Regions from separate parts of the Gracilibacillus thailandensis genome, predicted to be linked through region 2. Evidence: riboswitches for the same ligand, from Rfam matches in the RefSeq annotation. Region 2 holds a riboswitch; each other region holds the start of a gene.
The links. A riboswitch is a leader RNA that binds a small molecule or an ion and turns the genes downstream of it on or off. The one in region 2 is predicted to bind S-adenosylmethionine.
Positions count from the first base shown of each region.

Region 1: it holds a riboswitch for S-adenosylmethionine, as region 2 does, so the genes downstream of both, GH715_RS08855 (5-methyltetrahydropteroyltriglutamate--homocysteine S-methyltransferase) here and GH715_RS10670 (cyclase family protein) in region 2, are expected to answer to the same signal.
Region 3: it holds a riboswitch for S-adenosylmethionine, as region 2 does, so the genes downstream of both, GH715_RS18070 (inorganic phosphate transporter) here and GH715_RS10670 (cyclase family protein) in region 2, are expected to answer to the same signal.
Region 4: it holds a riboswitch for S-adenosylmethionine, as region 2 does, so the genes downstream of both, GH715_RS18180 (YpjP family protein) here and GH715_RS10670 (cyclase family protein) in region 2, are expected to answer to the same signal.

Region 1 is NZ_WJID01000023.1:49,649-51,855, reverse strand. It holds gene GH715_RS08855 (5-methyltetrahydropteroyltriglutamate--homocysteine S-methyltransferase) at 1-1,069, opposite strand, end outside; SAM riboswitch class I at 1,171-1,259, opposite strand; gene GH715_RS08850 (lamin tail domain-containing protein) at 1,430-2,207, opposite strand, start outside.
Region 2 is NZ_WJID01000031.1:30,776-32,982, forward strand. It holds gene GH715_RS10665 (5-methyltetrahydropteroyltriglutamate--homocysteine S-methyltransferase) at 1-507, opposite strand, end outside; gene GH715_RS10670 (cyclase family protein) at 535-1,287, opposite strand; SAM riboswitch class I at 1,426-1,528, opposite strand; gene GH715_RS10675 (DEAD/DEAH box helicase) at 1,676-2,207, opposite strand, start outside.
Region 3 is NZ_WJID01000072.1:14,793-16,999, reverse strand. It holds gene GH715_RS18075 (methionine biosynthesis PLP-dependent protein) at 1-617, opposite strand, end outside; SAM riboswitch class I at 692-794, opposite strand; SAM riboswitch class I at 957-1,057, shown strand; gene GH715_RS18070 (inorganic phosphate transporter) at 1,184-2,207, shown strand, end outside.
Region 4 is NZ_WJID01000074.1:7,484-9,690, reverse strand. It holds gene metA (homoserine O-acetyltransferase MetA) at 1-318, opposite strand, end outside; gene GH715_RS18180 (YpjP family protein) at 488-1,096, opposite strand; SAM riboswitch class I at 1,535-1,640, opposite strand; gene GH715_RS18175 (MBL fold metallo-hydrolase) at 1,813-2,207, shown strand, end outside.

The DNA.
Region 1 (2,207 bases), on a different contig from region 2:
GGAGTTTGTTCCATTGGTCTTGTTCGGTTAGTTTGTTTCCATGGTGAGTAGATGCAAAGCCACATTGTGGACTTAAACATAATTGCTCAAGTGGTACGTATTTTGCGGCTTCTTCCACTCGTGCTTTAATTTGTTCTTTGTCTTCCAACTCTCCATTCTTTGATGTAATTAATCCTAGCACAACACGTGCGCCATTATTTGGGATATGTTCTAACGGTTTGAATCCACCTGAGCGTTCATCATCATATTCAAGGAAGAAACCGTCTACTTTTTCCTTAGCGAATAGGGTTGGAGCGATTAAATCATAGCTTCCTTCAAAAGCCCAATTGGAGCGATAGTTTCCTCGGCATAAATGGGTAGTGACAACAAGATCACTTGGTTTATCTTCTAAAACGCCATTGACTACTCTTAATGCCAGATCAATTAAAAATTCCCGTGAAAACTCACCATCATTAAATGGAATATCAGGTGAAGACAATCCTGCTATATAAACGTCATCAAACTGTAAATAACGCACACCAGCATTATAAAATGCTTTAATTGCATCACGGTATGCTTGAATAACATCTCTGGCATATTCCTCAATATCCGGGTAAATGCTAACATCACGAATTCCTTCGTTGAAAAGCTGATTAGGACTTGGAATGGTTTGTTTTGCCACCGCTCGACCATCTACTAATGCATTAAACTCTTTAAAATCTTGGATAAATGGATGATCAGGATTAAATGAGATTTTACCTGTATTTCGAATATTATAGCGTTCTGTTTCTTCATTCCCATGAAATATATAACCTACTTCAGGTACATATCCTTCAATGCCATTTAAATGCTCTAAAAAGTCTGTGTGCCAGAAACGACGGCGGAATTCTCCGTCTGAAACAAGACTCAATCCCACTTCAATCTGTTTATCAATGATATGAGCTATTTCTTTGTTTTCCACATTACGTAACTGTGCACTTGTAATATTACCTTCCTCAAAATCCTTTCTCGCTTTCAGTAAATTCTCCGGGCGTAATAAGCTCCCCACATGATCTGCTCGAAATGGTGCTGTTACTGTTTTTGTTGTCATACTACCTCTCCTTATAATGAAAATGAATTTGGTCAGCATATCTTACCCAGTAAAAAAAGACCTTCTAAGAAGAAGGCCTTTATCATGAACGAAAGTCAATCTTCTTATCTATTGGAATTAGCACCGTGTCAAAAATGACTGGTTGCTGAGACATCATAAGGCCAAATCCCTCCGTCTCTCTGGATAAGAATATATGCAATTTTTACCATACATACATCATACAATATGCTGTTGGAAAATACAACCCTATTTTTTTGAAAATGTATAACACAATTGTTAATCATAGTTATAAATTTATAGCTAACATTCAAGAAACAAAGAAAAAGAGATGCAACATATATTGCATCCCTTCTAAATTATTTAATTTAATTGTGTTCTATTTCTGACATATAATATCGTTCCAATGATTAGCAATATGATACTCAATGCCATAATTTGGAATATATTTGTTGCTGTATTTGGGAGATTAATGTTATCATTACTTGCTATTGGTGATTGTTTATCACTATTCTTGACCTCTTGTTTACTTCTTTGGTCTTCTGCTTCTTGTACGTTATTCCTCTCAGAATTTTGATTATTATTGTTGTCGTTTTTATCAAAACCAGAAGTAGAATCCGAATCAGTATTAGAGTCTGGATGCTTCTCAGGTTTATTTTTATCCTTGTCCTTTTTTTTGTCTTTGTCCTTATTCTTGTCTTTGTCCTTATCCTTGTCTTTATCTTTGCCATTACCTGATGTATCATCTTCCCCTTTGACAAAAGACCAGATAGGTGAGCGAGTCTCACCTGTATAGTTATCAGTCACTGTAGCATACCAGAAATACCGTTCTCCTTTAGTAAGGCCCTCCCATGTAACTTTTGCAGTATCTCCGCTCACGACATTATCTACCTTGCCTATTTCATTATCAGTATAAACATTCACTACAAAACTATCCGTCGCAACTCGCTTTTCTTTAGCTGTTAAATCTAAATCAATAGTGAATTCATCTTTATTTGGGTATTCATCCGTATCATAATAATTATAATCATCCATATATGGTGAATAGGTGTTCACATATATTTGATTATTATCTGTATCAAAATGTAACAAACGCATATACCCTTGTCCACCTTCAGGTCCTGCTTGATAGTCTGCTAAC
Region 2 (2,207 bases):
GATCACATCTTGTGTATAATCTTCTAATTTCGGGTATATGTCTGGATTACGAATACCTGCATGGAACAGTTGGTTAGGACTTGGTATCGTTTGTTTCGCTACTGCACGGTCTCCAACAATTTCTTTAAATTCAATGAAATCTTTAATGAATGGATGATCTGCATTAAAGGAAACTTTCCCAATGTTTCGTACATCATATGGTTCTGTCTCCAGACCGTGGAACTGAAGTCCTTTTTCTGGAACATATCCTTCAAATCCATTCAAGTGTTCGATAAAATCAAGATGCCACCATCCACGACGAAATTCACCATCTGTTACTAGTTCTAGCCCCACTTCAATCTGCTTATCTACAATTCTCTTAATCTCATTTGTTTGTACTGCACGTAACTCATCATAGGATATCTTACCTGCTTGGAAATTCTCATTTGCTTTTTTTAAGCTTTCTGGTCGTAATAAACTCCCCACATGGTCTGCTTTAAAGGGTGCTTTAATAAATGTTTTTGTCATAATTAATCAATCCTCTCTATTTTTTTCTTAAGGTATTATTGCAAAAGAGCGCACTGGAAACCCAGTTGCCTTTTCTGGTTTTGCTACTATATTAAATATGATACTGCCTTTTGGGGGCAGTTTATCTAAATTTGTTAATAATTCTACTTGGTATGTATCTTGCTCCAGTACATAATATTCGCCAATTAGCGATCCGTTTGCTCTTGCATCCTTCGCAGAATCTGTATCAAACGTTTCGTGACCAATGGCTTTCACTTGTCTCTCTTGGAAGAGATATTTCAATGCATCTAATCGCCAGCCAGGTGCATGTGGATTCCCCTCGTTATCCTTATTCTCGAATTTCTCAACATCTGGCCAACGTTTGCTCCAATCTGTTCTTAATGCTACAAATGTTCCTTCTTCTATTTGTCCATACTCTTCTTCAAACAATTTAATATCATCGACTGTTACGGTATAGTCATGATTTTCTGCTGCTTCTTTAGATTTATCAATCACAACAAGAGGTAACACTAACTCTTTTAAATCTAATTCTTCTAGCCAACGCTGATTCGGTACAAAATGAATAGGTGCATCTATATGTGTTCCATATTGCCCTGGAAAGGAAAATTGTTGAACAAAAAAACCATCTTTATGCGTAAATAATGGGTCAATCTCAGCATTTGGTAATGCGGAAAAATGTGGGGAACTAGGCCCAAATGTGTGTGTTAAGTCAATCCATTTCTTACTTTTTAGTTTTTGCAAAGCGTCTATCAATTCTAGTTGGTTGCCTTCTATCGTCATTCTTCCTCCTCCTTCACATGCTAAAACGCTTAGGACGCTTACCATGAATTCTATTTGTATATTTTATCTTTTTGAAAAACCAAAAACCCCTTTTCTAAATAAGAAAAGGGGCAAAATGTCAACTACAATCTGTCTCCCTTCTTATCTTCAAGCGTATCACTTCTGGAATTGGCACGGTACTTACAGATAGTCCGTTGCCGAGGTTTCAAAGGGCCAGTCCCTCCACCTCTCTTGATAAGAAATTTATGGTATTTAATTTAAATATTACAATACGCCAAAATATGGTACAATGTCAAGTCTCATTTCTTCTGGTGCCTGTCACTACATGAATTTTGTCGATTTTGACCTTTTTCGGGTAGTGACAAACAGCATTGCAAGAAAATGTGATCTACTCTGAATCAACAAATTTCCCTTTAAACAGACTTTTCTTTGAAACAGTCAGATCCAACTGGCGACTAAATTTCTGCAGTTGTCGCTCCTCACTCTCGGTGACAATCGCTATAACGGTTCCTGAGTTAGATCCCAACCGTCCAGTTCTTCCGGAGCGATGAACAAATTGTGTTGTCTCTTTAGGCAAGTCCATATGAATAACATGGGTTATATCAGGGATATCTAAACCTCTTGCAGCAACATCTGAAGCTAGTAGTAGTTCAGATTTTCCTTCGCGAAATTCTTTAATTGCTTTAGCTCGTTCTTGCTTTTTGGAGTCACTATGTAAAACTCCTGCATGGATGCCCATATAATCTAGTTTTTCTGCCAGTACCGAAAGCGTTGTAATATCTTTGACGAATACCAGTGCTTTCATGTCATGATTACGTAGGAGCCTTCTTAGAGATTCAATCTTATCTCTCGCTTCACAAACAAGATACATATACTCCACATTTGGTCGATCATCCTCTTCTTTACCTACTCGAATTACT
Region 3 (2,207 bases), on a different contig from region 2:
ACTAGTCCGGCGAGTACATCATTATGTCCACCTAAATATTTGGTAGCGGAATGAATCACAATATCTGCCCCTTGTGTTAAGGGCTGTTGTAAATAAGGTGTGTAAAAGGTGTTGTCAACAATAAAGAGTAATTGATGCTTCTTTGCCAATGTAGCTAATTTCTCGATATTAATTTCCATTAAAAGCGGGTTAGTTGGTGATTCTATGAAAATAGCTTTCGTTCTTGGGCTAATATACTGCTCCATTTCTTCTACATCTGCATATACTGGTTTGATGTTATAAGATTCCTGAAAATGCTGAAACAATCGATAACTTCCACCATAAATGTCCTCGGTTACAATTATTTCATCATCTTGCTTGAATAAGGAGAAGACAAGTTGGATGGCAGCCATACCTGACGAACAGGCGTATCCTTTTGCCCCTTTTTCTAATGTTGCAATCGCATCTTCTACAATTTCCCGTGTAGGATTTGCTGTCCGTGTGTAATCATAACCAGTTGACTGTCCCAGAGATGGGTGTTGGTATGCAGTTGATAAATAAATAGGTGCTTCTACTGCACCAGTACGCGGATCTTTCCGATTACCTATTTGCGCAAGAGTAGTTTCGATATTGTTCATTTTGCTCCATCCTTTCTAAAATAAAAAAAAGAGGTCTTCGATAAGTAGAAGACCTCCTTGATTAAGGTTGCATTCTCTTATCTTTGGTAATATACCGTCTGGATTTAGCACCATACAATTGCATTGCTGGTTGCTGAGGTGTCATCGGGCCAGTCCCTAGACCTCTCTCGATAAGATATTGTAATTATGGAAATATAATACAAACATCATACAACATTAAGGAAGTAATTACAAGGTAAATCTTAAAAAAATATTTATATGGAATCCATTGACAATTATGAAAGAATGGCTTATAGTATGTACATTATCAACAGTGGAAAAAAATGAAAATAACATATGATCTTATCAAGAGAGAAGGAGGGAACTGGCCCGGCGAATTCTCAGCAACAGGCTAAAAAGCACTGTGCTACTTCCAGCAGGTATTACTTGGCAGATAAGAGGAAAACTCCTACTTTATCGTCAAGTAGGAGTTTTCTATATTTATAATCCAAGTTTTCCTATTGGGATAGGATATTTATACTAAAAATAATTCCACTTTATTGTAGTGGTGAAAGTTGGGATCTGAGATGTTAGCAATCATCGCGATATTAGCTGCTTGTCTATTTGCCTTTAATATTGGAGCGAGCGGTTCAGCAGCTAGCATGAGTATTACGTACGGCACTAAAGTAATCAAGCAACGTAAGTACGCGTTAATCATCGCAGGAGTAGGTGCTGTTACGGGTGCTATACTTGGAGGTCAGCATGTTACGAATACGCTTGGAAAAGGTATCATCTCCGAAGAAATTTTAGATGTAAGAATTGCTTGTATTATTTTAGTTGTTTCCGGTTTTACATTGTTAATTACGAATTATATTGGAATTCCGTTATCCACGAGCGAGGTAACAGTGGGAGCTATCATTGGAGTTGGCCTCAGTTATCAACAACTGAATCTTCAAATGGTATTACTCATTATAGCTTTTTGGATCATTATACCAGTTGCGGCTTTTTTAATCACACTGTGTCTTGAAAAAATCAGAAAAAAAATAAATAATAAAATAAATTATCGGCCACCAGTAAAGCTTTTAACTTTTTTATTACTGTTAACTGGTATAATTGAAGCGATAGCTGCTGGTATGAATAATGTAGCAAATGCATTAGGACCGTTAGTAGGCGCAGGGATTACTTCGATGGAAATGGGTTTACCTTTGATGGCGCTCATTGTAGCATTAGGTAGTATTTTGTTTGGTGGCAGAGTATTAGAAACCAATGCCAAAAAGATTACCTCACTGACTTTAGGAAATGGTATTGTGATTTCCGGTGCAACAGGAGGTTTGGTAGTAGTTGCCTCCTTATTAGGTATTCCAATACCGATGACCCAGGTAACTACTTCGGCGATAGTCGGGATAAATGCCAGCAAACAATTTAAAGAAGTTTGGAAACAAAAAATTATCCATCAAATAGCGAAAGTATGGATTACATCGCCAATCGTATCATTAGTGATTGCCTTTGGCTTAACAGAAATAATGGTTCATCAAAGTTTTGATCAAGTGATACTGTTAGCGTTAGCCATTATTGCTACTTATATTTTAGTCAGATATCGAGAAAAACCAA
Region 4 (2,207 bases), on a different contig from region 2:
CGTAATGATTAGTCCATCATATCTATTAGCCTTTACATCATCAATCGATTTATAAAATTGCTTTAAATGTTCTACCGATGTATTTCTAGAAGTATGTGTACTCGTATGCAACAATCCTACCTCTAATTGTAATGGGCTATTTCCTAATAATCGTAATAAATGGGTTTCGGTTTGCTGCTTTAATGGCATTAAATTTAAGATTAATATTTTAAGTGGCCGAATGTCTTGTTTAAATGCCCGGCTTTCATCCATAACGAAAATATTCTCTTCTTGTAACTTACTCTTAGCTGGTAATAAATCCGGCACTTTGATAGGCATTTTTTGTGACTCCTTTGTTAATAAATTCCCTAAAATGAAAAAATTCACGATAAAATCTATTTTATCGATATTTCGGATTAAAATAAAGGAAAATGTTTTAAAATTCTGACATATTATATTTCTGATATTATGGTTAAAAAGGATGCCTCCTATACGTAAGGCATCCTATCTATTGCGACATCCATTTTGGTGGTGTATCTTTTCCCCAATAAACTTCTGCTATCGGGAAATGCTCTTCGAATTGATCGTTTTGCAAATGATAGTGGAATTGAAAATAATAACCGTCTTGTGGTCTTCTTAACCGATTGACATGAAACTTTGCAACATTTTCTTTATCTTTTACATGATATAAGTTAAAGATACGCTCTCCATATCCGCCTGAGGGCTCTTCGGCAATCATTAAGTATTGACTTTCTTCCTCGCCAATTTCTTTATATAATGCATCTAATACCGTTTCAAGATTTGGTAAGACAGTTCGAGCAAGATCTCCCTTCACTTTTGCCGAGATTTTTGTACCTAGCTTTGCTTGCACTTGTTCTTTTGCAAGATGATTTAATTCCTCGAGATAAAGTTGATTCGAGTCTTCAAGAATTAGGTTTTCTTCTGTTATCGAATCTTCAATTTCTTCTTTATCTAATTGTTTCGGCTGATCTTCACTTGGCTCAATGTCCTTTTTGCCTAAGTCTACATCAGCATTAATGTAGATAGGGGGAACATATAACCCAAGAGTTAATATCGTCACTAATAAAACGGTTAATTTTTTCATCCACATTTTCATCTCGATCGAACTCCCTCACATCGACTTACTAAAATTTTATCATTTTTAACTAATTTGTCCATACATGTAAAGGGGTTTTTCATTTTTTACATAAATTTTACTTATGTTTGTGCTAAGGGTTGTTCTGCACTAATCACTTCCCTATTAAAGTGTTCATCATATGCATAGACTGTTATGCTTTAATATATAACCTGCTAATGACATTAATTCAAAAAGTGATGATACGTCCCACCTGTTGCGATAACTAGATGTTCCTACAATTAGCTCATCTGTATCCACAATCTCATGAATTAATTCTTTTGAATCCACTTATAATCAGCTGGATCTCAGTTGTACATTCTCCTCGTATTTTAAAATAAAAAATCCTTCCCTATAAAGATAGAGAAGGATTCTACGAGTAATTGCATTACGCTACACAAAAACAATCGCCGTCGAATCTCCCCATCTTCGAATCAATATTGATTCTCTGAAATTGGCACCGGGCACATACGTGCTGGTTGCCGAGGCTTCGCTGGGTCAGTCCCTCCACCTCTCTGGATAAGAAAATCTTGCGTTTTTTTAAATTGTAAGTACATCACTTGGATTTGCTACAAATCATATCATACTACTAAAAAAACAACAAGTACTTTTTAAAATTTTCAGATTATAGTATAAATCTTTTCATTTCACACCAAAATAATGAGGATAGTTTACGCACAAATAAGGTGGGACAAACAATGGATCAAGAACATATTGATAAGTGGAAAGACCTTGAACATGACTTAGACCATGCCATTCCGGAAGAAGTCCTTCCAGATATCGCTTATTACCGGACTCTTGTTGTTAACGTCATCATGATCGGTGCCCCAAATGAAGATTGGGTCTTAATCGATAGTGGCACACGAAAATATCATGATAGAATTCTTCACGCTTGCGAACACCGTTATGGCAATAAACCACCACAGGCAATTATATTAACCCATGGTCACTTTGATCATATCGGTTCCGCGAAAAAGTTGGCAGAATATTGGAACGTACCAATATATATCCACGAAAACGAAATGGATTTTGTCACAGGCAAAAAGGAATACCCTCCAGGAGATCCAACTGTTGGTGGAGGGATGATTTCATT